DNA from 3 places in the Serratia surfactantfaciens genome. Region 3 is predicted to be linked to each of the others. Evidence: predicted binding sites of a transcription regulator. Region 3 holds the regulator's gene; each other region holds the start of a gene.
The links. Region 3 encodes CRP, which controls carbon source genes, mostly activating them, when cyclic AMP is high. Its sites were predicted from a motif close to ATGTGANNNNNNTCACAT; they were not measured.

Region 1 (10,065 bases), 2.4 Mb from region 3:
CCGAGGAGCTGATGAGCATGGTGGCGCTGGATCCGAAGCGCTTTTTGCACCGCTACCCGAAAGAGATGTCGGGCGGGCAGCAGCAGCGCATCGGCGTGATCCGCGCGCTGGCAGCCGATCCGCCGGTGCTGCTGATGGATGAACCCTTCGGCGCGGTGGATCCGATCAACCGCGAAACCATCCAGAACGAGTTTCTCGACATGCAGCGCCAGCTGAAAAAGACCGTGATGCTGGTGAGCCACGACATCGATGAGGCGCTGAAACTTGGCGATCGCATCGCGGTGTTCCGCCAGGGCAAGATCGTGCAGAACGCCAGCGCCGATGAGCTGTTGGCGCGGCCGGCGAACGAATTCGTCGCCTCCTTTGTCGGCCAGGATCGTACGCTGAAGCGCCTGCTGCTGGTACAGGCCGGCGACGTGGCCGATCAACAGGAAACGGTGACGGTGCGCCGGGAAACGCCGCTGGCGGAGGCATTCGGGCTGATGGACGATATCGACGCCCGCTCGGTGACGGTGGTCGACGCCGACGGCAAACCGTTGGGCTATGTCAAACGCCGCGAGGCGCGCGGCGCGCCGGGCGTCTGCGCCGACAGCCTGCACCGTTTTCGCGTCACCGCCAGAGCGGAGGAAAACCTGCGCGTGGTGCTGTCGAAGCTGTACGAGCACAACACCTCCTGGATGCCGATCGTCGATGAAGACGGCCGCTACAGCGGCGAAATCTCGCAGGATTACATCGCCGACTACCTCAGCTCCGGCCGTACGCGCCGGGTGCTGACCCCGCAGTAACCCGCGCCGGGGCGCCCGCCGCCCCGCCCATGCCGCAGTTTGATAAAGATTCACTGGTCATCGGCCGGAGCGCCAAGCACAATGCGCTGATGACCCTTTGATTTTTCTCACGACGCCGCCCACGCATGAAAAGATTGGTCCACTTGCACCACTATCGCGCCCTGCTGCGCAGCCTGTTTATCGCCGTGTTTATCGGCGTCGCCGCCGCCCTGGCGGTGTGGCTGTTTCACCGTTCGATGATTGGCCTCGAGTGGCTGTTGCTCGGCAATGCCGACGGCAGCCTGGTGGCCGCCGCCGCTGCGCTGCCGGGCTGGCGGCGCGCGCTGACCCCGGCGCTGGGCGGGCTGGCGGCGGGCCTGCTGCTATATATCCACCAGCGCTACCGTCACCAGCGCCCGGCGGCGCCCACCGACTATATGGAAGCGATAGAGACCGGCAACGGCAAGCTGGACACCGGCGCCAGCCTGGTGAAATGCCTGGCGTCGCTGCTGGTGGTGTCGAGCGGCAGCGCCATCGGCCGCGAAGGCGCGATGATCCTGCTGGCGGCGCTGGTGGGCTCGCTGTTCGCCCAGCGCTTTACACACGAGAAAGAGTGGAAACTGTGGGTGGCCTGCGCCGCCGCCGCCGGGATGGCCAGCGCCTACCATGCGCCGCTGGCGGGCAGCCTGTTTATCGCCGAGATCCTGTTCGGCACCCTGATGCTGGCCTCGCTCGGGCCAGTGGTGATCGCCGCGGTGAGCGCGCTGCTGATGACCAACCTGCTCAACGGCGGCCAGGCGCCGCTCTATCTGGTGACGCCGCTCGCCGCCCCCTTGCCGACGCAATACCTGCTGATGGCGCTGGTCGGCGTGGTGGCCGGCGCCGGCGGGCCGCTGTTTTTATGGCTGATGACCGCCACCGGCCGCGCCTTCCGATCGCTGCGCCTGAAACCGCCGTTGCAGCTGGCGCTGGGTGGCCTGATCGTCGGGCTGCTTTCGCTGCTGTTCCCGCAGGTGTGGGGCAATGGCTATAGCGTGGTGCAGGCGCTGTTGATCGCGCCGCCGGGGGTGTTGCTGCTGGGCGCGATCCTGGTGTGCAAATTGCTGGCGATCCTCGCCAGCAGCGGTTCAGGCGCGCCCGGCGGGGTCTTCACCCCGACGCTGTTCGTCGGCGCCGCGCTCGGTTCGATGATCGGCCAGCTGTTCGGCCTGTGGCCGGGCATGGATGCGGCGGTGCCGCTGCTGCTGGCGCTGACCGGCATGGCCACCCTGCTGGCCGCCACCACCCATGCGCCGATCATGGCGGCGCTGATGGTGTTTGAAATGACCGGCGAATACGCGCTGCTGCCCGGCATTTTGCTGGCCTGCGTGATCGCCACCACCGTGTCGCGCGGTCTGCGGCCGGTATCGGTCTACCACACCGCGCCGCCGCCCAAACGCGAGGCTTAAAACTCGCCCTGCTGCAGCAACTTCCTGAACTGCGGGCACTGCAGGTGCTCCGGTTCAGGGCAATCGACCATGTGCTGCAAACCGGCGCGCACCTGCCCCAAACGCCGCAGGGTGCGATCCAGTTCTTCAATCCGCGCCGCCAGCAGCCGGCGATCGAGGGCGATGCGCCCGCGCTCGTCAAACAGCGAGGCGATCTCATCCAGCGTAAATCCCGCCAACCGCCCGAGAGCGATCAGTTTCAGTTGATCCAGCACGCCGGCGGCATATTGGCGGCGTAAACCGTTGCGGCCTATCGACGCGATCAGCCCCTTTTTCTCGTAATGCCGCAGTGCCGAGGGCGCGATGCCGCTCAAACGCGCCACCTCGCCAATATCCAGTTCTTTTTCCATTGACTTGAAGTCGACTTTAAGTTGCACACTGTGCGCACATTACACCATGAGTGACTTTAAGGACACGAAAATGACGACAGAAATTTTACTGATGATTGTGCTGACCGGAGTGGGCGCCACGCTGTGCACCGACCTGTGGGCCATCGTGCAAAAGCGCGTGCTGGGCATCCCGCCCCTTAACTACGCGCTGGTTGGCCGCTGGTTTATCGGCCTGTTCGACGGCCGGTTTTATCACGCGCCGATCATGGCGTCGCCGGTGCGGCGAGGAGAAAAAGCGACAGGATGGTTGCTGCACTATGCGATCGGCGTAGCCTTCGCCTTTATCCCGCTCGGTTTGGCGGGCATCGGTTGGTACGCCGCACCGGCGCCGCTGGTCGCACTGTTGAGCGGCTGGCTGAGCCTGGCGGCGCCTTTCTTCGTGATGCAGCCGGCGCTGGGCTTTGGCGTGGCGGCGGCGAATACCCCCAACCCGACGCGTAGCCGCATCATCAGCCTGCTGGTGCATACGATTTACGGCCTGGGGCTGTTTGTCTCCGCCCGTCTGTTGGCCCCTTTGCTGGCCTGACCGCGCTAGCGCAGCAGCGTGGAGATGTCGAGATAGTGCGCCAGTTCGCGCTGCTCCGCGCGCGGCAGATACGGGATCTCACCCAGCAGCGGCGCAGGTATGCGCTGCTGCAGCGCCGCGATGGTTTCGGCATAGTGCGCCAGCCCCGGATTGATGCGGTTGGCCACCCAGCCCAACAACGGCAGGCCGTCGTTGATGATCGACTGAGCGGTCAACAACGCATGGCTGACGCAGCCCAGTTTGATGCCCACTACCAGCACCACCGGCAGTTGCTCCTGCACCACCCACTCGGCGTAAGGCCGCAGATCGTTCATCAGCACCCGCCAGCCGCCGCTGCCCTCCACCACTACCGTATCGGCTTTGGCCGACAGATCCCGCAGGCCGCTGCTCATCACGCCGTAGTTGATGTCCTCGCTCGCATGGGCGTGAAACACCTCATCCAGACAGGTGATGGGATTGATCTCCTCGTAAGACAGCGGCAGGCTGGAGGATGCCTGCAATACCAAAGCGTCTTTATTGCGGATGCCCTCGCTGGTTTCCTGGCAACGTGCGGCGATCGGCTTATAGCCGGCCACCGAACGGCCGTTGGCGGCCAGCGCCTGCATCAACCCGCGTGAAACCACGGTTTTACCGACGTCGGTATCCGTGCCTGTAACAAATAAACGCTTCAACATGAATAAAATGCCCCGGAATGCCCCGTTAACAATGTGTCGCCGCATCGGCGGCGAGGAAGTCTATCGGAAAAATTCTAGGGGATGCTGCCGCGTAGGGGCTTGAGGTAGCTCAATCTTTTGCGGATTAATAAGATGTTCTGAAGTTAGCCTTGCAGCAACTGCACCAGCAATGAACCGTTATACAGCGCCTCTTTCACCAGCGCCGCGCCGGGCATGGTGCCCTGATTGAAGAACTGCGTGGATTCGACCTTGACCTGCTCGCTGTAGGCCGGCAGCGCCTGCTGCCGAATGCAGGAGGCGATGGCCGGATGCAGGATTTCCGCCGCGCGGTTGAGCGGCGATCCTACCAGGATCTTCTCCGGATTGAACAGGTTGACCATGATCGCCAGAATGCGCCCCACGCTGTGGCCGACGCCGAGGATGATGTCCCGCGCCAGCTGATCGCCCGCCAGCGCCGCGTCGCACAGCGATTCGACGGTCAACGGCGCGCCGTGCAGGCTGGAACTCATCGAGCCGCTCAGCCGCTGCTGGGCGATCTCCAGCATGTTCTCGATGCTGGCCACGGTCTCGAGACAACCGTGGTTGCCGCAGTAACAGCGCTTGCCGTAAGGATCGACCTGGGTGTGACCAATCTCCACCACGCTGTGGCTGCCAGCGTGCAGCACATGGCCGCCGGTGATCACCCCGGCGCCGACGTTGTGGTCGATCACCACCTGAATCACGTTCTGGCTGCCGCGCGAAGCGCCGTACAGCGCCTCGGCCATGGTCCAGGCGCTGATGTCGTGCTGCAGGTAAACCGGCAGGCCGGTGCGGGTTTCCAGCGCCGGGCCGAGCGGCATCTCCAGCACGTCGTAAAACGGCATGCGGTGTACCACGCCGGACTGCACGTCGATCATGCCCGGCAGCGTGATGGCGATCGCCGTCAGCCGTTCCAGTTTGCTTTGGTGGCGGATAAAGAACTGATCGACTTCGGTCAGGATGCGTTTCAGCAGCGGTTCGGGGTGTTCGGCAGCGAGCGGCAGCTGTTCCTCCACCACCAGTTTGCTGCTGAGATCGCGCAGCGCCAGCGTGATGCTGCCACGGCTGATACGGGCGGAAAGGTAGTGCCAGGCTTCGGTGTCCAGCACCAACCCCACCGCCGGCCGCCCCCGGCTGCCGATCTCCTGGTACTCGGTTTCCTTGACCAGATGGGCTTCCAGCAGCTCGCGCACAATCTTGGTGATGCTGGCGGGCGCCAGCTGCGCGCGTTTTGACAGTTCGATGCGCGAAATCGGGCCCAGCTGATCGATTAGCCGATAAACCGCCCCCGCATTGGTCTGTTTGATTTGATCAATATGCCCAGGCTGCCCAACCGCAATCACAAACCTGCTCCTACTATTTTTCGCGCTTCTAAATAAAGACTAGGGGTTATGGTGGGGCTTTTGTCATACAGCGTCAACTATTTGATTCGTTATGTGATTTGCTGCACAAATTCCTCGCAATTTCAGCGTGAATTGAATTTTATTTGCCCAATCTCAACGTCATTTCAGCATCAACGCCATCAGCGACTGCGCCGCCGCGGTCAGCGGCCGCCGGCGATGATGAACCAGCCACACTTCGGTGGTGGCGTCCGGCTCCGCCAGCGGCAAATAGCGCACGCCGTCCACCCGCACCCGGGCGAAAGAAGCCGGCAGAATCGATACCCCCAACCCGGCGGAGACCAGACCGATGATGGTCATCGCTTCTCCCACTTCCTGGGTGATATACGGGGTGATACCGGCCTTGCTCAGCAGCAGCAGAATTTCGTCGTACAGCGCGGTGCCCACTTCACGCGAGAAAAATACGAACGGCTCCTGCGCCAGATGTTGAAAACGCAGCGCGCCGCCGGGCGTTTCCGCCAGCGGATGCCCTTCCGGCACTACCGCCACCAGCGGTTCGCGCAGCAGCAGCTGATAGTGCAGCGCTTCCGGCAGCCGCGTGTTGCGCATCACCCCCAGATCCAGTTCACCGTTCAGCAGCGGTTCGATCTGCTGCTTGGTGTTGATTTCGCGCATCTTGATATGTACCTGCGGAGACTGCTGGCGAAAGGCGCGCAGGCTGCGCGACACCACGCTGATAAAGGGCGCGGAGGAGGTAAACCCGATGGTCATTTCCCCCAGTTCGCCGCGATCCAGGCGCGCCGCCTTTTCCGCCGCGCGCCCGACCTGATCGAGCACCTGATAGGCTTCTTTAAGAAACATCTCCCCGGCCTGCGTCAAACTGACGTTGCGGTTGTTGCGCGCCAGCAGCCGCGCGCCGACCATCTCTTCCAGCGCCTGAATTTGCTGGCTGAGCGGCGGCTGAGAGATACGCAGCCGTTCAGCGGCGCGGCCAAAATGCAGCTCCTCGGCCACGGCGATAAAGTAACGCAGGTGTCTCAATTCGATATTCATATGTAAAACGTCTTAATTTGAATTATTAATATATTAGACAAAAAACTAGCCGCTCCCTATCATTTTGTCATCTGTAAAGTGTCTGTTATCTCCCCGAAGTTCGGTAAGGAAACGCTGTGACAACCCCTGTGCGTTCTGCGGCCGTGATGCCGTCGACGCTGGCCGCCAACGATGACGCGGCCGCTGCGCCAAAAGTAAAACGCTCCACCCTCAACAATAAACTCCCCTATATCGAACGCGGCACGCCGCAGTTTATGCGCGTAACGCTGGCGCTGTTTTCCGCCGGGCTGGCGACCTTCGCGCTGCTCTACTGCGTGCAGCCGATTCTGCCGGTGCTGTCGCAAGACTTCGGCGTATCGCCGGCGGAAAGCAGCCTGTCGCTCTCGGTCTCCACCGGCCTGCTGGCGATCGGCCTGATGTTCACCGGGCCGCTGTCCGACGCCATCGGCCGCAAGTCGGTCATGGTGGTGGCGCTGCTGCTGGCGGCGGTTTGCACGCTGATTTGCGCCTTTATGACCAGCTGGCACGGCATTTTACTGATGCGCGCGCTGATCGGCCTGTCGCTGAGCGGCGTGGCGGCGGTCGGCATGACCTACCTCAGTGAAGAGATCCATCCGAGCTTCGTCGCCTTCTCGATGGGGCTGTATATCAGCGGCAACTCGATCGGCGGCATGAGCGGCCGCCTGGTCACCGGGGTATTGACCGATTTCTTTTCCTGGCGCGTATCGCTGGGCGTCATCGGGCTGTTCGCCCTCGCCGCCGCCTGCATGTTCTGGCGCATCCTGCCCGCCTCGCGGCATTTTCGCGCCAGTTCGCTGCGCCCGCGCACCCTGCTGATCAATTTTAAACTGCATTGGCACGATAAAGGGTTGCCGCTGCTGTTCGCGGAAGGTTTCCTGCTGATGGGCAGTTTCGTCACCCTGTTCAACTACATTGGCTATCGCCTGCTGGCGGACCCTTATCACCTGAGCCAGGCGATCGTCGGCCTGCTGTCGGTGGTGTACCTCACCGGCTCCTACAGTTCGCCCAAGGCCGGTGCGCTCACCTCACGCTTCGGGCGTGGCCCGGTGCTGCTGGCGTCGATCGCAATTATGCTGATCGGGATTCTGATTACCGCGCTGCCGCAGGTGCCGGCGATCTTTATCGGCATGATGCTGTTCACCGCCGGTTTTTTCGCCGCCCACTCGGTGGCCAGCAGCTGGATCGGCCGCCGCGCGCGCCGCGCCAAAGGACAGGCGTCGTCGCTGTATCTGTTCTGTTATTACGTCGGCTCCAGCGTGGCCGGTACCCTCGGCGGCGTGTTCTGGCACAGTTTCGGCTGGAATGGCGTGGCGGCGTTCATCAGCCTGATGCTGTTGCTGGCGCTGCTGGTGGTGCATTACCTGAAACGGCTGCCGGAAGCGGCGCGCCTGTGAATGGAAAAAGCCGCGGTGGTTAGCCGCGGCTCGTGATGCCAACGCTGTGATTATTGACCGGGTTTCCAGCGAGTTTGCAGGTATTCCACCGCCTGATGCGTTTGCGGCTCAGTCAGATAACGCTGCCGGAACAGTATCGTTCCTCCCATCCCCGGCAGGCTTTCGTTGAGATCCAACTGCCTTTTCAGCTCAGGGACGCCGCCGTCGAAGGTCCAGGCCGGTTCGCTGGCGGAAGGCGTACCCACTTTATACAGCGCCACCCCGGCATAGAGCCGGACCGGCGTGCCTTTCACCACCTCGGCCCACCAGTTGGCCAGCACGTCGTAGCGGACAATTTCACGGTCAAAAGGCCAGTACAGCTGCGGTGCGATATAGTCGAGCAGCCCCAGTTTTACCCACTGGCGCGTATCGGCATAGGCCGTATCGTACGATGGCGCGCCGGCCTGAGTCGCTGAACCGGCAGGATCGTCCGCCTTGTTTCGCCATACCCCCGCCGGGCTGACGCCAAACGCGACAGCGGGCTTTAACGCTCTCACGGTGGCAGAAACCTGCTTTATCAATTGCAGCGTGTTGTCTCTTCGCCAGCTGGCCTTGTCTGCAAACCCTTTGCCGTATTGGCGATAGGTCTTTTCATCATCCAGTGGCGATTGCGGCGTTTCGTAATAGAAATAATCGTCAAACTGGATGCCGTCGACATCATAGTTTCTGACAATTTCCGCCACGACGCTGGTGATCCAGTTGCGCACGTCGGGCAGGCCGGGATCGAGCACGAAGCGATCGCTGGCGGTGCGTACCCAGTCGGGATGCAACGCATAGACGCTGGCCGGCGGGGACTGCAGCGTATGGTTAAGCGCATCGATCGTTTGCTGCCCGGTGTTCATGGAAACCCGATAAGGATTCAGCCAGGCATGCACTTTGATGCCGCGCCGACGCGCTTCCTGCAGCATAAAGGCCAGCGGATCGTAGCCCGGGTCCTGGCCCACCGTGCCAGTCAATACCCCAGACCAGGGCAAGATGTTCGAGCGCCACAGGGCCGTGCCGTCCGGCTTAACCTGAAAATACACCGTGTTAATCCCGGCTCTTGCCATCTCGTCCAGCGCGTCCGTCAGCCCCTGCTTCTGCTGGCGAACCCGCTCTTGCGCGGTGGCCGCTTTCAGGGAGGCCGCCGGCGGCCAGTCCAGGCCAATAACCGTGGCCAGCCAGATGCCCCGCATCGGCGTTGCCGGCGGTATGGGCTGCGTGGGCTTCTCCGGCTCGGGGGGCTTAGCGCATCCGCCCACGCCCAGCATGGCGGCCATCAACAGCCATCCGCCTAATTTTGTTGCGCCTGTCGGCATCAGTGTTCTCCTTCCGTGAGTGACGGTTATCCCATGTCGCGGCGTGCGGAGCAAGAAACCGCCCGCTTTCGCAACGCGGTTTAGCGACCGGCGCCGCCCTTCTCAGACGACGCCTCTCCTTATCCCATCACCAGCTCAGCCCAGTCCCGCGAGGGAACGCCACCTTGCCGGTATTGGTTTGCTCATCGTAGTCATGCCAGGTATTAACCGGCAGTTTGCCGTGCGGTTTGATTTTCCCCGTCAGCACCTGCGCCAGCGATACCATCGAGTGGCCGCACCACACGCCACTGTCATAGCCGTAATAGGAATAGGTAGCGACAGCCGCCTCCACCTCTGCGGCATAGTTCACGATATCGTAAGGTGCGCGCAGTGAAAGATGAACGCGCTTTTTCCCCTGTTCGGCGGCGTATTTCAGCCATCCCGGATAAGGACTGGTATCATTAGCCGCCCCGGTTGCGGAGGTAACCACGCCATCCTGCTCGGCAGGCGTAAAGCGGGTTGAGAGCGTGCCGAGCAGGAACACGTCGCAGCCGGCAATATGTTCCCTGATCTGGGCATCGCTCAGTTCCGTTTCCTTCGCGGCCACGATGTTCTGATATCCCTCCTGCGCCATCACGTTCGCAATGCCTTTGGCCTGCTCGCCCCATGGCGTCAGAATAAAGTAGCGCAGCGCCTTGTCCTTTAACGGCAGCAGACGTTGACGGTTGATAACGACGGTAATGGAACGATCGGCGATGCGTTTCTCCAGCTGATGCGCGGAAGACGAAACGCCGTTTGAACACGATTTATCGCTATGGCCCATCAGGTTATGACGTAATTTGAGGCGCAAAATGCGCTCGACAGAGGCATCGATATCGGCCTCGCTGAGATGCCCGCTTTTCACCCGCTGCGCAATGTAGCGGATAAGCTCGGGCAGCAGGTTCGCCTGCGCCGGCGAGGCGATGCTGACAGGCATCAGAGCGATGTCCACCCCGGCGACAAAGACGTTTTCAGCCGCCCCTTGCTGGCTGAAATGCTCGGCAATCGCGCCCATATCCAGCGCGTCTGAAATCGTTACGCCGG
Region 2 (10,065 bases), 990 kb from region 3:
GCGGCGTCGACCGCGTTGCGCACCATGTCGAAGTCGGCGATCGCCGCGTAGTCGTTGTCCTTGAAGCGCAGACGGTTCACCTTGGAGTCGGTGCACGCGCCCATGCCGATCACCACGTCACGCAGTTTGATATCGTCACGCACCGCGCCGCAGGAACCCACGCGAATGATCTTCTTCACGCCGAATTCGGCGATCAGCTCGCGCGCATAGATGGAGCAGGACGGGATGCCCATGCCGTGGCCCATTACGGAGATGCGGCGGCCTTTATAGGTGCCGGTGAAGCCCAACATGCCGCGCACGTTGTTCACTTCCACCGCGCCTTCCAGGAAGGTTTCGGCGATGTATTTTGCGCGCAGCGGATCGCCCGGCATCAGTACTACGTCAGCGAAATCACCCATCTCAGCATTAATGTGCGGCGTAGCCATAATTCTCTTCCTTTAAATCGTATTAAATAGCGTTAAACGTATAAACCGTGGCATGTCAGACGGCGGCCAGCTGCGCCGCCGTCTGAGACTCACGAATTAAAACATGCTCTTACCGTAATCCATCGGCGACAGGCCAAAATAATTGGCGACGGTCTGGCCGATGTCGGCGAAGGTCTCGCGGTGGCCCAACGAGCCCGGTTTCACTTTCGGGCCGTAGACCAGCACCGGGATATGTTCACGGGTGTGGTCGGTGCCTGGCCAGGTCGGATCGCAGCCGTGGTCGGCGGTGAAGATGATGATGTCTTCATCTTTCACCAGCTTCAGCAGCTCCGGCAGGCGGCGGTCGAACAGCTCCAGCGCGGCGGCGTAGCCCGCCACGTCGCGGCGGTGGCCGTAGGAAGAGTCGAAGTCCACGAAGTTGGTGAACACGATGGTGTTGTCGCCGGCCTTTTCCATTTCCGTCAGGGTCGCGTCGAACAGCGCATCGATGCCGGCCGCTTTCACCTTCTTGGTGATGCCGACGTTGGCGTAGATGTCGGCGATTTTACCGATCGACACCACTTCACCGCCCTTCTCGTCCACCAGCTTTTTCAGCACGGTCGGCGCCGGCGGCTCTACCGCCAGATCGTGACGGTTGCCGGTGCGCTGGAAGTGACCCGCTTTGTCGCCGACGAACGGACGCGCGATCACGCGGCCGATGTTGTAACCGCCTTCGGTCAACTCTTCACGCGCGATTTCGCACAGCTCGTACAGGCGCTCCAGGCCGAAGGTTTCTTCATGGCAGGCGATCTGGAACACCGAGTCGGCGGAGGTGTAGAAAATCGGCTTGCCGGTTTTCATGTGCTCTTCGCCCAGCTGATCGAGGATCACGGTGCCGGATGAGTGGCAGTTGCCCAGGTAGCCCGGCAAGTTGGCGCGCTCCACCAGCTTATCCAGCAGCTCCTGCGGGAAGCTGTTGTGCTCGTCCTTGAAGTAGCCCCAGTCGAACAGTACCGGCACGCCGGCGATTTCCCAGTGGCCCGACGGCGTGTCTTTACCGGAAGAGAGCTCGCTGGCGTAAGCATAAGCGCCGATGATATCGGCATTGCGATCCAGCCCCTGCGGGAAGTTGCCGGTGGACTCTTCCGCCGCTTTGCCGAGACCCAAACGGCTCAGGTTAGGCAGCGTCAGCGGGCCCTGACGGCCCACGTTGGCTTCACCGCGCGCGCAAACCTCGGCGATGTGGCCCAGAGTGTCGGAACCCTGGTCGCCAAAACGTTCGGCGTCTTCGCTGGCGCCGATGCCGAAGGAGTCCAATACCATAATAAATGTGCGTTTCATCTGTGCTCTCCTGCGTGTTCTCACGCTTTGGACGGCCGCGAAAAAGCCGCGGCCGTTCCTGATTCTTGGGTTATTCCGTGATGCGCTTATACACCACCGGCGTCGCTTCCGGCGCCTTATCGCTCAGCGTCATCGCGCTGCGCACCGCATCGGCCGCCTGCTGCCAGCTCTCTTCATCATTGGCGTGGATCATCGCCAGCGGCTGCTGGGCATCCACCTTATCGCCCAGGCGCGCCACCTCGGTCAGACCGACGCTGTAATCGATGGCGTCGCTCGCCCGGCGGCGGCCGCCACCCAGCGAAACCACCGCCATGCCCAGCGCGCGGGTATCCATAGCGCTGATGATGCCTGGCTTTTCAGCATACACCGGCTTGCTCAGCGTCGCCGCCGGCAGATAGCTATCATAGCGTTCGACGAAGTCTATCGGCCCCTGCTGCGCCGCCACCATGCGGCCAAACACCTCCGCCGCCTTGCCGTTGTCCAGCACCGCCTGCAGTTTGGCGCGCGCGTCGGCCTCGTCTTGCGCCAGGCCGCCGGACAGCAGCATCTCGACGCACAGCGCCAACGTCACTTCCAGCAGACGCGGATTGCGGTATTCGCCGGTCAGGAAGCGCACCGCTTCGCGCACTTCCACCGCGTTACCGGCGCTGGAGGCCAGCACCTGGTTCATGTCGGTCAGCAGCGCGGTGGTCTTGCAGCCCGCGCCGTTGGCCACGCCGACGATCGCCTGCGCCAGATCTTGCGACAGGGCGTAGGTCGGCATAAAGGCGCCGGAACCGACCTTCACGTCCATCACCAGCGCATCCAGCCCTTCCGCCAGCTTCTTGGCCAGAATGGAGGCGGTGATCAGCGGGATCGAATCCACGGTGGCGGTGATGTCGCGGGTGGCGTAAAAACGTTTGTCCGCCGGCGCCAGCGAGCTGGTCTGGCCGATGATCGCCACGCCGACGTCCTGAATGATTTTACGGAAGGCGTTATCGTCCGGGAAAATATTGAAGCCCGGAATGGCTTCCAGTTTGTCCAGCGTGCCGCCGGTATGCCCCAGGCCGCGGCCGGAGATCATCGGCACATAGCCGCCGCAGGCCGCCACCATCGGGCCGAGCATCAGCGACGTCACGTCGCCCACGCCGCCGGTCGAATGCTTGTCGACGATCGGGCCATTCAGCGCCAGGCTCTTCCAGTCCAGCACGGTGCCGGAATCGCGCATCGCCATGGTGAGCGCCACGCGCTCCGGCATGCTCATGTCGTGGAAATAAATGGTCATCGCCAGCGCGGCGATCTGCCCTTCCGACACCACGTTGTCGCGAATGCCGTTGATGAAAAAGCGGATTTCCGCTTCGCTTAACGGCTGGCCGTCGCGTTTTTTACGAATAATTTCTTGAGCCAGGAACAAGGCATCCCCCTGTGTCGCCGAGAGTCGGTGCAGACGGGCGCGCCTGGCGCCCGCCAACGAAATCGATCAGTAGCCGCCACCGGCGGTCTGGGTCTGGTGGCCCAGCGCGGTCAGCAAGCTGGCCAGCAGACTGGAAGCGCCAAAGCGGAAATGCCGCGCGTCGGCCCAGCCCTCGCCCAGAATACGATCGGCAAGTTGCAGATAATGCAGCGCGTCTTCCGCAGTGCGCACGCCGCCGGCCGGCTTGAAGCCCACCGTCTTCGCCACGCCCATATCGCGGATCACCGACATCATCAGCTCGGCGCTCTCCAGTGTGGCGTTAACCGGCACCTTGCCGGTGGAGGTCTTGATAAAGTCAGCCCCGGCCTTGATGGCGATCTCGGACGCCTTGCGGATCAAATCGGCCTGTTTCAGTTCGCCGGTTTCGATGATCACTTTCAGCAGCACGTTGGCCGCCTGGCAAGCCTGTTTGCACTGTTTCACCAGCTCGAAGCCAACCTGCTCGTTGCCGGCAATCAGCGCACGGTAAGGGAACACCACGTCCACTTCATCCGCACCATAGGCGATCGCCGCGCGGGTTTCCGCCAGCGCGATGTCGATATCGTCATTGCCATGCGGGAAGTTGGTCACGGTGGCGATACGAATGTCCGGCGTGCCTTGCTCGCGCAGCGCCTTACGCGCCACCGGGATAAAACGCGGGTAAATGCAGATGGCCGCCGTGTGACCGGCCGGGCTGTTGGCCTGACGACAGAGCGCGATCACTTTCTCATCGGTGTCGTCATCATTCAGCGTGGTTAAATCCATCAGGTTCAGCGCACGTTGCGCTGCTGCGGTTAATTCGGTCATAAAACTCTCCAACTGAGTACCTGGGTGTTGGCGAGCGGACTTGGTTCCATGAAGATAGCGCTGGGGAACGGCGTTCCCGCGGCGGCAACTGAGATCCTTCTCACCGCACATGGCCACCCGCCTTGCGGCCGGCCAGTAATAGCTATTTGAACACGAATGCCGGGGGCGATTCGCGTTCAGCGTCACACTATATGAAATAGCACTGTAACAGACCGGAATTATATGTGAAGAGCATCACAAAATAACGCGATATCGTTCACAAATTCGCTAAAGAAGCGGCTGAAGATCGCGGGTGCGGCAAGCACCCGCGTTGCTTAGAGTATAGGCGGAGTCCCGCGTTCGGTCGCACCGTCGCGGGCTCTGGGATGGCTTACAGCGCCAGGAAGAAGCCGGCGATGGTGGCGCTCATCAGGTTGGACAGCGTGCCCGCCGCCACGGCCTTCAGGCCGAAGCGCGCAATGTCATGGCGTCGGTTAGGCGCCATGCTGCCCAAACCGCCCAGCAGGATCGCCACCGAGGAGAGGTTGGCGAAACCGCACAGCGCAAAGGAGATGATCGCCTTGGTGTGGGCCGACAGCACCTGCAGGCCTTCCGCCGCCACCACGTCGTCCGGACGCAGATAGGCGCCGAAGTTCATGTAGGCGACGAACTCGTTGACGATGATCTTCTGGCCGATAAACGAACCGGCGGTCATCGCCTCGCTCCACGGCACGCCGATCAGGAAGGCGATCGGCGAGAACACCCAGCCGAGGATCAGTTCAAGCGACAGCTGCGGATAATCGAACCAGCCGCCGATACCGCCGAGAATGCCGTTAAGCAAGGCGATCAGCGCGATAAACGCCAGCAGCATCGCACCGACGTTCAGCGCCAACTGCATGCCGGAAGCCGCACCAGAAGCCGCCGCGTCGATCACGTTGGCCGGACGATCTTCTTCGGCGATCAGCTTCATCGCATCGTCTTTATCGTGGGTCTGCTCAGTTTCCGGCACCATCAGCTTGGCGAACAACAGCCCGCCCGGCGCCGCCATGAAGGACGCGGCGATCAGGTATTCCAGCGGCACGCCCATCTGCGCGTACCCCGCCAACACCGAACCGGCCACCGAGGCCAGGCCGCCGCACATCACGGCGAACAGTTCCGATTGGCTCATGGTGGCGATATACGGACGCACCACCAGCGGCGCTTCGGTCTGGCCGACGAAAATGTTGGCGGTCGCCGACAGCGATTCGGTGCGCGAAGTGCCCAGCAGCTTATGCAGGCCGCCGCCCAGAACGCGGATCACCAACTGCATGATGCCGAGGTAGTACAGCACCGCAATCAGCGAGGAGAAGAACACGATCACCGGCAGGACGCGCAGCGCGAACACGAAGCCACCGCCGCCGAACACCTCGAACATCTTGTCGGACACCAGCCCGCCGAAGATGAACGAAATGCCCTGATTGCCGTAGGCGATAACGTTTGCCACACCGTTAGACATACTGCCGAGGATGCTGCGGCCCAGCGGCACGTACAGCACCAGCGCACCGATGCCGACCTGAATGATGAACGCCCACACGACGGTGCGCAATTTGATGGCCCGGCGGTTGCTGGAGAGCAGCACCGCAATGGCGATCAGCACCGCCATCCCAACCAGACTCATGATGAGTTGCATGCAAAGTTTCCCTGTTGCAAAAAATAAAATACATCCCTGCTCATGAAGAGAGGTCTGCTATTGGAGAGTTTCGGGGGGGATTATACTGAGCGAGGTCACCCTCGCACCGATTTATGTCACAAATGTATACAACGAGACGCAAATGAAAATCTTATAACGTGACGCAGGTCACGTTATAGTCATCTCAGTTCGGCATGGCGAACAGCGCCTGAGTATTGCGTTGCAGGTGGGCGGCGATCTCGTCGGCCGGTTCCGGCCGCAGCGCGCACAGCGTTTGAAACACCTCGGCGGCGCGTTCGGGGCGATTCGGCTGCCCCTGATAGCCGGCCAGCGGCATATCCGGCGCATCGGTCTCCAGCAGCAGCGCCTCGAGCGGCAGCTGCGCCATCACGCCGCGCGTTTTCTGCGCCCGCTCATAGGTGATAGTGCCGCCCACGCCGATATAATAGCCAAGGCGAATAAACGCCTGTGCCTGCGACAGGCTGCCGGCGAAGCCGTGCACCACGCCGCGACGCGGCAGCTGTATGCGCCGCAGCGCCGCGGCCAGCTGATCGTGAGTGCGGCGCGAGTGCAGGATCACCGGCAGGTCATGCTGTTTCGCCAGCCTCAGTTGGGCCAGCAGCACGCTTTGCTGCCGCTCGAACTGCGGGTTGTCCATATACAGATCGAGCCCGATTTCCCCCACCGCCAACAGCTTGTGCGGCCGTTCGGCCAGCAACGCCGCCAGCTGTTCCAACTGCGGTTCATGATGCTGCGCGATATACAGCGGGTGCAGCCCCAGCGCGGCGAACAGCGGCGCGTGCTCCTGCGCCAGCCGCAGCACCCGCGCGAAGCGATCGGCGGTAACCGTCGGCACGATGATGCGCTGCACGCCGGCGTCGGCTGCCCGCGCCAGGCTCTCGGCCTCATGCCCGGTAAAGGGTGGGAAATCGAAATGGCAGTGGGTATCGGTAAAGGCGTAACTCACAGCGCGCCCCCTTCACCCGGCGGCAGATCGCCCGGCAGGATAATTTTCGGCGCCGCCACCGCGGCCTCCGGCTGCGCGCCCAGATCGGACGGCATGGCGATATCGGTCACGATCGGCGAAGGCATTCTGACGTTCTCCGGCTGGATCAGACGGCGCGACAGCGATTTCTGCACCTTCATGCCGTCCGGCTCCGGCTGCGCCATCCACTGGCCGACGGTGGCCAGGAAGTAACGGCCGCAGCGGCGCCCCAGATGATAATCCTGATTGAGCGAACCCAGTCGGCTGCCCAGCGCATTGCTGGCCAGCGGCTTCGGTGGAAAGATTTCGAAGATGCGCAGCTTGCCCGGCGGCTTCTCGATAAAGCGCTGGATGCGGTGATAGCTTTGCTCGTGGTGCTGCAGGATGCGTACCATCTGCTGCAGGCTGCTGTCGCTCAGCCAGTGCTCCATGCGCTTCATCCACTGCGGGGTGTAGTACATCTGCGATGGGACGGTGCGGATCACCACGATGGTGTCGGCGCCGCGACGGTAGGCCTCTTCCACCGGGATCGCATCGCTGATACCGCCGTCCTGATAGCTGACGCCATCCAGCTCCACGCCCTGACGATAAAAGCCGGGAATGGCACTGGACGCCTTGATGGCCGGCAGCCAGCGTTCACGCTGCGCCGGCAGATAGGTCGGTTCAAAATCATCGCTGCGGCAGGCGCACACCAGGAACTCGCGCCCATCGGTGAGGTGTTGTTCCGCCACGTCCATCGCCAGCGGCATCTGTGCCGCCGCCGTGTCGACCAACCAATCGAGATCGATCAGATGCCCGCCGCGTACGAAACGCAGCGGATTGAAAAATTGCGCCGACGTAGTGTAACGGGTGATCACTCGACGCGCGTAGCCCATCTGGCCGCAGATGTAGGCGGACAGATTTTGCGCGCCGGCAGACGTGCCGATCAACAAATCGAAAGGGTTAAAGCCCGCGCGCTGAAACTCGTCCAGCACGCCGGCGGTGAAAATGCCGCGCTGGCCGCCGCCTTCGCAGACCAACGCCATTTTTCCTGGCCGAAAGGGTTTAGACGCCAGCGGTTCTATATTGCCGAGCGTGATGGGTATTCTGTATCCCAACTTGGCATCCTCAGTGAGACGTTTTTTCCGAGGATACCGCGTCTCGCTCTCTTCCGTAATCCTCTTGCAGCACGCCGGCGAGGAAATCATTGCTGCCGGCCAGCCAGGCGCAATCGCTGCCGGACCATTCGGCCCACGCCTGCCATACCTGGCCTTTCAGCTGTTTCCAGCGTCCGACGACGATATCGCTGTTCATGGCCGGCCCTCCCGACGTGAGAAAAGGAATTAAGCTTTGTTACAGTTTACAGGAAAATGCCGGCCGGCTAAGGGCGCCGGCGGCCGGTGAACAGGCTGACCAGGAACAGGATGATGCCGACGACGAACACCACCTTGGCGGCCCAGGCGGCGGTACCCGCCAGCGAACCGAACCCCAGCGCCGCAGCGATAAGCGCGATGACTAAAAAGATAATGCCCCAACGAAACATAAGCTTCTCCTTACCATTGTGAAAAAATCGCTGCTGTCTCCCGCCCCGACAACGGGGCATCGACGGCAAATCAGTTTCTTTTTTTGGTGGTACACGTCGGGCCGCCTTCACGGCCCGACAGATGCAGCTTGTTGTGACTTGTTACGGGCGCCTGGCGGGATTACTGCTTGACCACCAGGTCATTTTTCACGCTTTTCACGCCGTCGATGGCCTTGGCAATGCTTTCCGCACGCTCAGACTGCGCCTGCGTTTTCACTTCGCCGGAAAGCTGCACCACACCGTCGGTGGTTTCCACTTTCACATTGCGCGACGGCACGATGTCGTCGGCCAGCAACTTGGCTTTCAGCTCGCTGGTGGTGGCGGTGTCGCCGGCATACGATTTGATCGACTGGTTGGCTTCATCTTTCACGTGCAGCTTGTCGCTGACGGTCTTGACGCCTTCCACCTTACCGGCAACCGCGACCGCATGTTCCGCCTGCGCCTGGCTGCCGACGAACCCGCTCAGGGTCACCGTGCCTTTTTCGGTTTTCACCGAAATGTCAGAACTTTTGATGGTCTTATCTTCCACCAACGCACTTTTAACTTTAGCCGTTATCGCGCTGTCATCCATGTAACCGTCAACTTTTTTCATGGAGCTATCGATTTTGGCACCGGCACTATCCGCGGCGTTAGACGCCTTGTTGAGCAGACTGTCTTCGGCCAGCGCACTGCCGCTCACCAAAACAGAACCCAATACGACAGCCATCAGCGAGTGTGCAAATTTGGTCTTTTTCATCGATCTCTTCCTTTTGTTGGGGGCCCTCAGCGCCAGAGCGCCGGAACCCTGCAGCCGCCTTCACGCGGCCTGCTCGGTAAATACTTCATCATCGCTATACGATTAAGCGTTCACGACAGGAGTAGTGCAACCGTCGTGCCAACTCAATAAATACATTTAAAATCAAATATATAAATCATTGCGTCGGATTTTTAATCAAAAAACTGTCGCCTATTGACGACAGACTAAGTGACACAAAACGGTAAAACAGCCATCTCATTGATATTCAAGGAAACACACTGTCTCCTATCGGCAACACATTGGAATAAGTCACCAAATAACCAACGCATTACAGTGATTTACTCTCAAGCAATGTGTGGGCATCTTGTTAAACATAGACCATCAGACGAAAAACGCAGGCCAAACGAACGCTGCCTGGCGACATCGGTTTGCGGCATAAAAGGTGAGGAATTTTTATTAATTAGCGGAGTGAGGATGAGGGAGGTTGGCAGGGCGCACCGGGCGCCCTGCCGATTTATCAGTGTTCGCGCGTCTTGCGGAAGGTCACGTCAGGATAGCGTTCCTGCGTCAGGTTGAGGTTCACCATGGTCGGCGCGATGTAGGACAGGTTGTCCCCACCGTCCAGCGCCAGGTTGATCTCGTTCTTGCGCTTGAACTCTTCGAACTTTTTCACGTCGTCGCACTCGACCCAGCGCGCGGTCGACACGTTGACTGACTCATACAGCGCTTCCACGTTGTACTCGCTCTTCAAGCGCGCCACCACCACGTCGAACTGCAGCACACCGACCGCGCCGACGATCAGATCGTTGTTGGCGATCGGACGGAATACCTGCACCGCGCCCTCTTCGGACAGCTGCACCAGCCCTTTCAGCAGCTGTTTCTGCTTCAGCGGATCGCGCAGGCGAATGCGGCGGAACAGTTCAGGCGCGAAGTTCGGAATACCGGTGAACTTCATGTCTTCACCCTGGGTGAAGGTATCGCCGATCTGAATGGTGCCGTGGTTGTGCAGACCAATGATGTCGCCCGGGTAGGCTTCTTCCACGTGCGAGCGGTCACCAGCCATAAAGGTCAGCGCGTCGGAGATCACCACGTCTTTGCCGGTGCGTACCTGGCGCAGCTTCATGCCCTTCTCATAACGGCCGGACACGACG
Region 3 (10,065 bases):
GCCCAACAGCGCCGAAAGGCCCGCCGGCTCGGCGACTTTCTGCGGCGGCCGGGCGGGGAAATCAAGCACCAGCCGCTCCCGGTCCTGCGCATCGCGCTTGACGAACAGCTCGCCGCCGGCCGAACGGAAACGAATATCCTGCAGCGCCGGGTTAACCGCGCTGAACATCACATGCGCCGCCGCCAGCGTGCCGTGGCCGCAAAGATCGACCTCGCGTTCCGGGGTAAACCAGCGAATGGCGGTCATGTCGCCATCATCCCAGACAAAGCTGGTTTCCGGCAGACCGATCTCGTTGGCGATCGCCTGCAGCCGCTCCGTCGGCAGCGGTTGCGTCAGCAGACAGACCCCGGCCGGGTTGCCGCGCAGCCCTTCGCCGGTAAAGGCGACCACGTGATAATAGTTTTCCGCCATCGTTCGCTCCTTAATGCCAGATCAGTAACACACAGGCTGCAGTCAACAACCCCATGGAAACGTTGAAGATAACCCAGGCTTTTTTGCTGTGCAGCAGGCGGCCGATCACGGTGCCGAACGCCAGCCAGATAATGCCGGCGACGATGTTCACCGCCAAAATGCCCAGCGCAATCGCCGCAATGGAACCGTTATACCTGTCGCCCGCCAGGCTGAAACTCGCCACTGCGCCCAACGCCATCAGCCAGGCTTTCGGGTTGAGGAACTGCAGCAGCCAGCCCTGATAAAGCCGCACCGGCTGCGGCGGCGCCACCTCGGTTTCCAGCTTTTCATAGGCGGCGGTGGCCACTTTCCACGCCAGCCACAGCAGGTACAGGCTGCCGAGGATTTTCAGGATCAGGTGCAGCGACGGATAGACCAGGATCAGGCTGCCGACGCCGAAGGCCACCAACAGCAAAATGCTTTGCATGCCGAGCATGATGCCGATCATCAGCCCCAGCGATCGCATAAAGCCAAAGTTCGCGCCGGAGGTGGTCAGCAGCAGGTTATTGGGGCCGGGCGTGATGGCGGCCACCCACAGGAAGCCCAGCATCGACAGGAATAAACTCGGTTCCATGGCACGGGTGCTCCTCACCCAAGGCGCTTTTTTGCAGTATCATTGTTAGTTATTGGTATTGAAGCTAACAGTGCGTCTGGGATCTCACAATAGTCGCCAACAACATTTTTACTCAACCTATGCATGACGTCTTTCGCCCCCTGACCGGGGCCAGTAACCCGCACCTGCAAACGCTGTTGCCGCGGCTGGTGCGCCGCCGCGTGTTATTGAAACCGCATTGGCAACGGCTGGAATTGCCCGACGGCGATTTCGTCGATCTCGCCTGGAGCGAGGATCCGGCGCAGGCGCGCGACAAACCGCGCGCGGTGCTGTTTCATGGCCTGGAAGGCAGCTTCTACAGCCCCTACGCGCACGGCCTGCTCAACGCCTGGCGCGAGCGCGGCTGGCTCGGCGTGGTGATGCACTTTCGCGGCTGCAGCGGCGTGCCCAACCGCAAGCAGCGCATCTACCACTCCGGTGAAACCGAAGACGCGCGCTTCTTCCTGCGCTGGCTGCGCGACAGCTACGGCGAGGTGCCGACCGCGGCAGTAGGCGTTTCGCTCGGCGGCAACATGCTGGCCTGCTATCTGGCGCAGCAAGGCGCCGACAGCCTGCTGCAGGCGGCGGTGGTGGTCTCGGCGCCGCTGATGCTGGAGCCCTGCGCCTATCGCATGGAGCAAGGCTTCTCTCGCGTTTATCAGCGCTACCTGCTGGGACAGTTGAAACAAAACGCCACCCGTAAGTTGTTGCACTACCCGGACACCCTGCCGCTCAAGCTGTCACAGCTTAACGGCCTGCGGCGCATCCGCGAATTCGACGACGCCATCACCTCGCGCATTCACGGCTTCAGCGACGCTATCGACTATTATCGCCGCTGCAGCGCTCTGCCGCTGTTGCCGGCTGTCCAGACGCCGCTGCTGATCATCCATGCGAAGGACGATCCCTTCATGACCCATGAGGTGATCCCCGACGTCGCCGGCCTGCCGCGCAATATCGAATACCAGTTGACCGAGTACGGCGGCCACGTCGGCTTCGTCGGCGGCACGCTGAAAAAACCGCACATGTGGCTGGAGCATCGCATTCCGGCCTGGCTTTCCCCTTATCTGGACATCCCGACGTGATCATTCCCTGGCAAGAGCTGACAACCGATACCCTGAATAGCCTGATCGAATCCTTTGTACTGCGCGAAGGCACCGATTATGGCGAGCACGAGCGCTCGCTGGAGCAGAAGGTGGAGGACGTGCGCCGCCAGCTGAAAAACGGCGACGTGGTGCTGGTGTGGTCGGAACTGCACGAGAGCGTCAACATCATGCCGCGCGGCCAGTTCCGCGCCGGGCAGGAAGAAATTTAGTGGCGTTCGGTTCTATGACTGACGGAAAAAATCAGGTAACAATGGGGCATTGCAAACCAGCGCGCACCATTTTTTCCTGACATAGAGAGCGTCAACAAGAGCCACAATAATCCCCTGACGCCGGCGCATTCAACACGGAGTGACAACCACCATGTCTGCCAAACATCCCGTTATCGCGGTGACCGGTTCCAGCGGCGCCGGCACCACCACCACCAGCGTGGCGTTCCGCAAAATCTTCCAGCAGCTCAACATTCGCGCCGCCGAGCTGGAGGGCGACAGTTTCCACCGCTACACCCGGCCGGAGATGGACGCGGCGATCCGCAAGGCGCGCGATCTGGGCAGACACATCAGCTATTTCGGCCCCGAGGCCAACGACTTCGGCCTGCTGCAACAAAGCTTTATCGACTACGGCAAGAACGGCACCGGCCGTTCGCGCAAGTATCTGCATACCTACGACGAAGCGGTGCCATACAATCAGGTGCCGGGCACCTTCACCCCGTGGGAGCCACTGCCGGCGCCGACCGACGTGCTGTTCTACGAGGGGCTGCACGGCGGCGTAGTCACCGAGCACCATGACGTGGCCAAACATGTCGATCTGCTGGTCGGCGTGGTGCCGATCGTCAACCTGGAATGGATCCAGAAGCTGATCCGCGATACCGGCGAGCGCGGCCACTCCCGCGAAGCGGTAATGGATTCGGTGGTGCGTTCGATGGAAGACTACATCAACTACATCACGCCGCAGTTCTCGCGCACCCACATCAACTTCCAGCGCGTTCCGACGGTGGACACCTCCAACCCGTTCGCTGCCAAGGCCATTCCGTCACTGGATGAAAGCTTCGTGGTGATCCACTTCCGCGGGCTGGATCAGATAGACTTCCCCTATTTGCTGGCGATGCTGCAAGGATCGTTTATTTCGCACATCAATACGCTGGTGGTGCCGGGCGGCAAGATGGGGTTGGCGATGGAGCTGATCATGGCGCCGCTGGTGCAGCGGCTGCTGGAAGGCAAGAAGATCGAATAAGCGCGTTGAGCGCGGCGGCTGGCCGCGCTCCGTCTCGATTACGCCGGCTGGCGGATCTCGAAGCTGTGGGTCACCGTGGCGGCTTTGTTGAGCATCAGCGCCACCGAGCAGTATTTCTCCGCCGACAGGTTCACCGCTCGCTCTACGATCTTGTCGGTCAGATCCTGACCGGTGACGATGAAGTGCAGGTTGATATGGGTGAACAGCCGCGGGGCTTCTTCGCGGCGCTCGGAGGTCAGCTTCACCTCGCAATCGCGCACGTCATTGCGCCCTTTTTGCAGGATGGACACCACGTCGATCGCGCTGCAGCCGCCTACCGACATCAGCACCATCTCCATCGGGCTGGGCGCTTTATCGCCGGCGTTGCCGTCCATCAGTACCTGATGGCCGGAGGCCGATTCACCCAAAAACGTTAACCCTTCCACCCATTTAACTCTTGCCTGCATTCTGGTCACTCCGGTTGATTTCTTAAAATCAGAGTACGCTTTCGCATAGAAACAGGCAACGTAACCTGATGCTAATCATGCTGAAGCGAGACAACACGAGACACCCGCCTTACTCTGTGCTACAAACAGAGCCGCAATAAATCTTTCCGGGACACTGCATTTCAGGGAAACGCCCAGAGAAAGGCTCCTTTACCGGTATGTTAACAGAATGTAGCTTGCAGCGCTTACGGCAAGTTAATATGCTAGAGCGACAGCGTATTTTTATGACACGCCTCAAAACTTGCCGGTAGCCCTCGCTCATAACAGCGGCTACAGGCGGGTTTTACAGGGAACTCTGACCCCTGTGACACAAGGCAGCGATAACAACAGAGGATAACAGCGAATGGTTCTCGGCAAACCGCAAACAGACCCTACTCTCGAATGGTTCCTGTCTCATTGCCATATCCACAAATATCCATCGAAGAGTACGCTGATTCACCAAGGTGAAAAGGCCGAAACGCTTTACTACATCGTGAAAGGCTCCGTCGCGGTGCTGATCAAGGATGAAGAAGGTAAAGAGATGATCTTGTCCTACCTCAACCAGGGGGATTTCATCGGCGAGCTCGGATTGTTCGAAGAGGGCCAGGAGCGCAGCGCCTGGGTTCGCGCGAAAACCGCCTGTGAAGTGGCCGAAATTTCCTACAAGAAATTCCGCCAGCTGATCCAGGTGAACCCGGACATCCTGATGCGTCTGTCCGCCCAAATGGCGAGCCGCCTGCAGGTCACTTCCGAAAAAGTGGGCAACCTCGCCTTCCTGGACGTTACCGGCCGCATCGCGCAAACCTTGCTGAATCTGGCGAAGCAACCCGACGCCATGACTCACCCGGACGGCATGCAGATCAAAATCACCCGTCAGGAAATCGGCCAGATCGTCGGCTGCTCGCGCGAAACCGTTGGCCGTATTCTGAAAATGCTGGAAGACCAAAACCTGATTTCCGCCCACGGCAAAACCATTGTCGTCTACGGCACCCGTTAATCCCTGAAAAAACGGCGCAATCTGCGCCGTTTTTTATCTGCTCGCTGCCATGTGGCGTCGTCTGATCTACCACCCGGAAGTCAATTACGCACTGCGACAAACGCTGGTGTTGTGCCTGCCGGTGCTGTTCGGCCTGCTGATCGGCCAGCTGCAGCTCGGCCTGATGTTCTCTCTGGTGCCCGCCTGCTGCAATATCGCCGGTCTCGACACGCCGCATAAGCGCTTCTTTAAACGGCTGATCGTCGGCGGTGCGCTGTTCGCCCTCAGCAGCCTGCTGCTGCAACAGGCCCTGCTGTGGCATCTGCCGCTGCCGGCGCTGATGCTGGGTCTGGCGCTGTTGCTCGGCGTCACCGGCGAAATCAGCCCGCTGCACGCCCGGCTGTTGCCGGCGGCGCTGGTGGCCGCCATCTTCGCTCTCAGCATGGCTGGCACGGTACCAATCTGGCAGGCGCCGTTGTTGTACGTCATCGGCACCGCCTGGTACGGCTTATTCACCTGGTTCTGGTTCAAACTGTGGAAAGAGCAGCCGATGCGCGAGACGTTGAGCCAGCTTTATCTGGAACTGGCGGACTACTTCGAAGCCAAGTATTCGCTGCTGACCCAACACACCGACCCGCAAACCGCGCTGCCGCCGCTGCTGGTGCGCCAGCAAAAGGTGATGGATCTGATCAGCCTACTGTACCAACAGCTTAATTTCCTGCCGCACGCCAACAACCTCGATCAAAAGCGCCTGCAGCGCGCCTTTCAGGTGGCGATGGACCTGCAGGAGCACATCACCGTCAGCCTGCATCTGCCGGAAGAAGTGCAGAAGCTGATGGAGCAGAGCCAGGCCGAAGCGATCATTCGCCGCAACGCCCAGGTGATCGCCGGCCGGCTGCGCGTGGTGGCGCACGATATTCTCTACCATCAACATTCGAAGCGCTTTTCCATGACGCACGAGCTGGCGGCGCTGGAAAAAATGGCGGCGCAGCATCCCGACAACCCGGTCGGCCAGTTTTGCTACTACCATTTCAGCCGCATCGCCCGCCTGCTGCGCACCCAGCACCCGCTGTACCGCCGCGATTTGATGCCCAGCCAGCACCGCCTGCCGTTTTGGCCGGCGTTGGCCAGCTACCTGTCGTTCAAATCCACCGCCCTGCGCAACGCCGCGCGGCTGGGGGTAACGCTGGCGGTCGGCAGCAGCCTGGGGGCGGTATTCAACCTGCCGAAGCCTTACTGGATCCTGCTCACTATCATGCTGGTGAGTCAAAACGGCTATAACGCCACCCGGGTGCGCATTCAGCACCGTGCGCTGGGCACGATCGCCGGACTGTTGCTGGCGGCGGGTCTGCTGCAGCTGCAGTTGCCGGAAGGGGAAACGCTGAGCATCATGCTGGTGATCACGCTGCTGGCCTACCTGGTTTCGCGCAAGAATTACGGGCTATCGGTGATCGGCTTTACGGTCACGGCGGTTTACACCCTGCAGCTGCTGGCGCTGAACGGCTCGCATTTTCTGGTGCCGCGCCTGATCGATACGCTGATCGGCTGCGTGCTGGCGTTCGGCGGCACCATTTGGCTGTGGCCGCAGTGGCAAAGCGGGCTGCTGCGCAAAAATGCCCATCAGGCGCTGGAGAACGATCAGGCCGCGCTGCGGCTGATGCTGAAGCAACCCGAGCCGGACGCCGCCTCGCTGGCCTACGCCCGCATGCAGGTCAACCAGGCGCACAATGCGCTGTTCACAGCGCTCAATCAGGCGATGCAGGAACCGGGATTCGCCTCGAACTATCTGGCTGACATGCGGCTGTGGGTCACTCACAGCCAGTTCATCGTCGAGCACCTGAACGCCATGACCATTCTGGCGCGCGAGCACTACATGCTGACGCCGAAGCTGGCGGAAGAGTATCTGCAAACCTGTGAAATCGCGCTGCAAAGCTGCCAGCAGCGGCTGGAATACGATGGCCCGAGCAGCGACAACAGCGGCATCATGCAGCCGCCGGACTTGCATCCGGACATGCCCGTCACCGAGATGGAGCGCCATCTGCGGCGCATCCTGTCGCACCTGAGCGTGATGCATACCATTTCGTCGCTGGCCTGGCGCCAGCGCCCGCACCACGGCATCTGGCTCAAACGCAAACTGCGCGATCAATAAGGGCGCGGCATGCCGCGCCCCGTTATTCGCCGCACGGGCTTCAGGCGTTGATCACGTCCTGCACCGCCAGCTCGAACAGCGCCATGCCGGCTTCGATATCCTGCAGCTCCACCACCAGCGACGGCGCGAAACGAATCACGTTCGGCCCGGCGTTGAGGATCATCAGCCCACGCACAGCGGCGGCGGTGAGGAAGTCACGCGCTCTGCCGTGATAATGCGGCGTCAGTTCGGCGCCAATCAGCAACCCCATACCGCGAATGGCGGTGAAAATACCGTATTTATCGCCGATATTCTGTAAAGCCTGCACATACAGCGCATGGCGCTGCTCAATGCCGCTCAACACCTCCGGCGTATTGATCACATCCAGCGCCGCCTCCGCCACCGCGCAGGCCAGCGGGTTGCCGCCGTAGGTAGTGCCGTGAGTGCCCACCTGCATCACCGACGCGATCTCTTCGGTGGTCAGCATGGCGCTGACCGGGAAACCGCCGCCCAGCGCCTTGGCGGTGGTGAGAATGTCCGGCGTCACGCCATAATGCATGTAGGCGAACAGCTTGCCGCTGCGCCCCATGCCGCTCTGCACTTCGTCGAACACCAGCAGCGCCTGATGTTGGTCGCACAGCTCGCGCACGCCTTTGAGGAAGCCGGCGTCGACCGGCGTAATGCCGCCCTCACCCTGAATCGGCTCCATCACCACCGCGCAGGTATGGTCGTCCATCACCGCTTTCACCGCCGCCAGATCGTTAAACGGCACGTGCACAATGTCGGCCGGCTTCGGCCCGAACCCGTCGGAGTATTTAGCCTGCCCGCCCACCGAAACGGTGAACAGCGTGCGGCCGTGAAACGCGTTATAGAAGGCGATGATTTTGGTTTTGTATGGGCTGTGGCGAGTGATGGCGTAATGGCGCGCCAGCTTGAACGCCGCCTCGTTGGCCTCCGCGCCAGAGTTGGCGAAGAACACCCGATCGGCAAAGGTGGCGTCGATCAGTTTACTCGCCAGACGCAGCGCCGGTTCATTGGTGAAGACGTTGCTGGTATGCCACAGGGTTTCTCCCTGACGTTTGAGCGCGTCGACCAGCGCCGGGTGGCAATGTCCCAGCGCCGTTACCGCGATGCCGCCGGAAAAATCGATGTACTCTTTTCCCTGCTGATCCCAGACCCGGCTGCCTTTGCCGCGCACCGGCACGAACTGGGCAGGTGCATAAACAGGCAGGATAACCTGGTCAAAGGTGCTGCGGCTCACTGCGAATTTGTCAGTCATTTTCGGCTCCACCCCGAAGGTTTTTCGGCGCTATTTCGATGTCATATTGAAAACATAATCACGAAATATGCATAAAAAACCAATCAAGCGCAAACGCAAAACGCCTGACGGGCGAAAAAACGCGAAAGTATTAACGCTTGAGGAAATTATCCAGCAGCTGGTGGCCCTGCTCGCTGAGCACGCTTTCCGGATGGAACTGCACGCCTTCCAACGCCAAAGTGCGGTGGCGAATGCCCATGATCTCATCACGCACGCCGTCGCGCTCGCTCCAGGCGGTCACTTCAAAACAGTCCGGCAGCGTCTCGGCTTTCAGCACCAGCGAGTGGTAACGGGTCACGGTCAACGGATCGCTCAGGCCGCGAAACACGCCGACGCCCAGGTGACGAATGGCCGAGGTTTTGCCGTGCATCACCGCACGGGCGCGCACCACCTCGGCGCCGAACGCCTGCCCCAGCGCCTGATGCCCCAGGCACACGCCGAGGATCGGCAGTTTGCCGGCGAAATGTCGAATGGCGGCCAGCGAGATACCCGCTTCGTTCGGGGTACAGGGGCCAGGAGAAATCACCAGATGCTGCGGCGCCAGCCGCTCGATATCGGCCAGCTGCAGCTCATCGTTGCGCTTCACCAGCACCTCGGCGCCCAATTCGCAGAAGTACTGGTAAAGGTTATAGGTAAAGGAGTCGTAGTTATCGATCAGCAGCAGCATGTTAGGTCCGGCAGAGAAAAACGCCGCCATAGTTTACTGATTTAACCCGCCGCTGCCGACGATAATTTCCGCTTACTTTTTACGGCCGCCGGTGATCGACCCCAGCACGCCGCGCAGGATCTGGCGGCCGAGATCGCGCGCCATGCTCTTGGCGGCGGTCTGGACGATGCCGTCGCGCTTGCCGCCGCGCGGGCCGGTGGAACCGAACAGCAGCTCGTTCAGGCCGTCCATCAGGCCGCCGCCCGCCTGCTGTTGTTGCTGTTGCGCCTGCGGTTGCTGCCCCTGCTGCGGGGTGCCGACGGTGGCAAATCCACCCGACGACAGCTTCTCGTAGGCGGACTCGCGATCGATCATATCCTCATAGCGGCCATACAGCGGCGACTTGTTGATCGCGCTGTTCAGCCCTTCCGCGCCAAGCATGCCCATCTTGGATTCCGGCGCGATGACCATCGCCCGCTCCACCACGTTCGGGCGGCCCTTCTCGTCGAGGAACGACACCAGCGCTTCGCCCACGCCCAGCTCGGTGATCGCCGTTTCGGCATCAAAGGCCGGGTTGGCGCGCAGGGTTTGCGCCGCCGTCTTCACCGCTTTCTGATCGCGCGGGGTAAAGGCGCGCAAAGCATGCTGTACGCGGTTGCCCAATTGGCCCAATACGCTGTCCGGAATGTCCAGCGGGTTCTGGGTGACGAAGTAAATGCCGACGCCTTTGGAGCGGATCAGGCGCACCACCTGTTCGATCTTGGTCAGCAGCGCCGCCGGCGCGTCGTTGAACAGCAGGTGCGCTTCATCGAAGAAGAACACCAGCTTCGGCTGTTCGGGATCGCCCACTTCCGGCAGGTGCTCAAACAGCTCGGCCAGCAGCCATAGCAGGAACACCGAATACAGCTTCGGCTGATTGATCAGCTTGTCCGCCGCCAGCAGGTTGATCACGCCGTGACCGTTGGCGTCGGTTTTCATCAGATCGTTGATGTCCAGCATCGGCTCGCCGAAGAACTGGTTGGCACCCTGTTCTTCCAGCGTCAGCAATCCACGCTGGATGGCGCCGATCGACGCGGTAGAGATATTGCCGTACTGGGTCTGGAATTGTTTGGCGTTATCGCCGACGAACTGCACCATGGCGCGCAGGTCTTTCATATC

Region 1: a site for CRP is predicted at 5,293-5,310, ahead of mlc (sugar metabolism global transcriptional regulator Mlc). Genes of this name have one in related genera too.
Region 2: a site for CRP is predicted at 4,207-4,224, ahead of deoC (deoxyribose-phosphate aldolase). Genes of this name have one in related genera too.

The regions. Positions count from the first base shown of each region.
Region 1 covers NZ_CP016948.1:1,712,422-1,722,486, reverse strand. Annotated here, with positions in the region: gene osmV (osmoprotectant ABC transporter ATP-binding protein OsmV) at 1-785, shown strand, start outside; gene clcB (voltage-gated ClC-type chloride channel ClcB) at 911-2,212, shown strand; gene ATE40_RS08250 (helix-turn-helix domain-containing protein) at 2,209-2,601, opposite strand; gene ATE40_RS08245 (DUF2938 domain-containing protein) at 2,672-3,166, shown strand; gene bioD (dethiobiotin synthase) at 3,172-3,840, opposite strand; gene mlc (sugar metabolism global transcriptional regulator Mlc) at 3,984-5,201, opposite strand; gene ATE40_RS08230 (LysR family transcriptional regulator) at 5,361-6,251, opposite strand; gene ATE40_RS08225 (MFS transporter) at 6,398-7,666, shown strand; gene ATE40_RS08220 (glycoside hydrolase family 10-like protein) at 7,717-9,003, opposite strand; gene ATE40_RS08215 (glycoside hydrolase family 3 protein) at 9,131-10,065, opposite strand, start outside.
Region 2 covers NZ_CP016948.1:5,083,748-5,093,812, reverse strand. Annotated here, with positions in the region: gene deoD (purine-nucleoside phosphorylase) at 1-425, opposite strand, end outside; gene deoB (phosphopentomutase) at 522-1,745, opposite strand; gene deoA (thymidine phosphorylase) at 1,816-3,138, opposite strand; gene deoC (deoxyribose-phosphate aldolase) at 3,205-3,984, opposite strand; gene ATE40_RS23805 (NupC/NupG family nucleoside CNT transporter) at 4,355-5,632, opposite strand; gene ATE40_RS23800 (TatD family hydrolase) at 5,817-6,599, opposite strand; gene ATE40_RS23795 (patatin-like phospholipase family protein) at 6,596-7,714, opposite strand; gene ATE40_RS23790 (CsbD family protein) at 7,725-7,910, opposite strand; gene ATE40_RS23785 (DUF1328 domain-containing protein) at 7,978-8,139, opposite strand; gene osmY (molecular chaperone OsmY) at 8,300-8,914, opposite strand; gene prfC (peptide chain release factor 3) at 9,432-10,065, opposite strand, start outside.
Region 3 covers NZ_CP016948.1:4,097,694-4,107,758, forward strand. Annotated here, with positions in the region: gene ATE40_RS19235 (PhzF family phenazine biosynthesis protein) at 1-411, opposite strand, end outside; gene ATE40_RS19240 (LysE family translocator) at 422-1,024, opposite strand; gene ATE40_RS19245 (hydrolase) at 1,144-2,124, shown strand; gene ATE40_RS19250 (YheU family protein) at 2,121-2,354, shown strand; gene ATE40_RS19255 (phosphoribulokinase) at 2,506-3,375, shown strand; gene ATE40_RS19260 (OsmC family protein) at 3,414-3,821, opposite strand; gene crp (cAMP-activated global transcriptional regulator CRP) at 4,204-4,836, shown strand; gene ATE40_RS19270 (YccS/YhfK family putative transporter) at 4,886-6,964, shown strand; gene argD (bifunctional acetylornithine/succinyldiaminopimelate transaminase) at 7,005-8,222, opposite strand; gene ATE40_RS19280 (aminodeoxychorismate synthase component II) at 8,353-8,928, opposite strand; gene ATE40_RS19285 (helicase HerA-like domain-containing protein) at 9,001-10,065, opposite strand, start outside.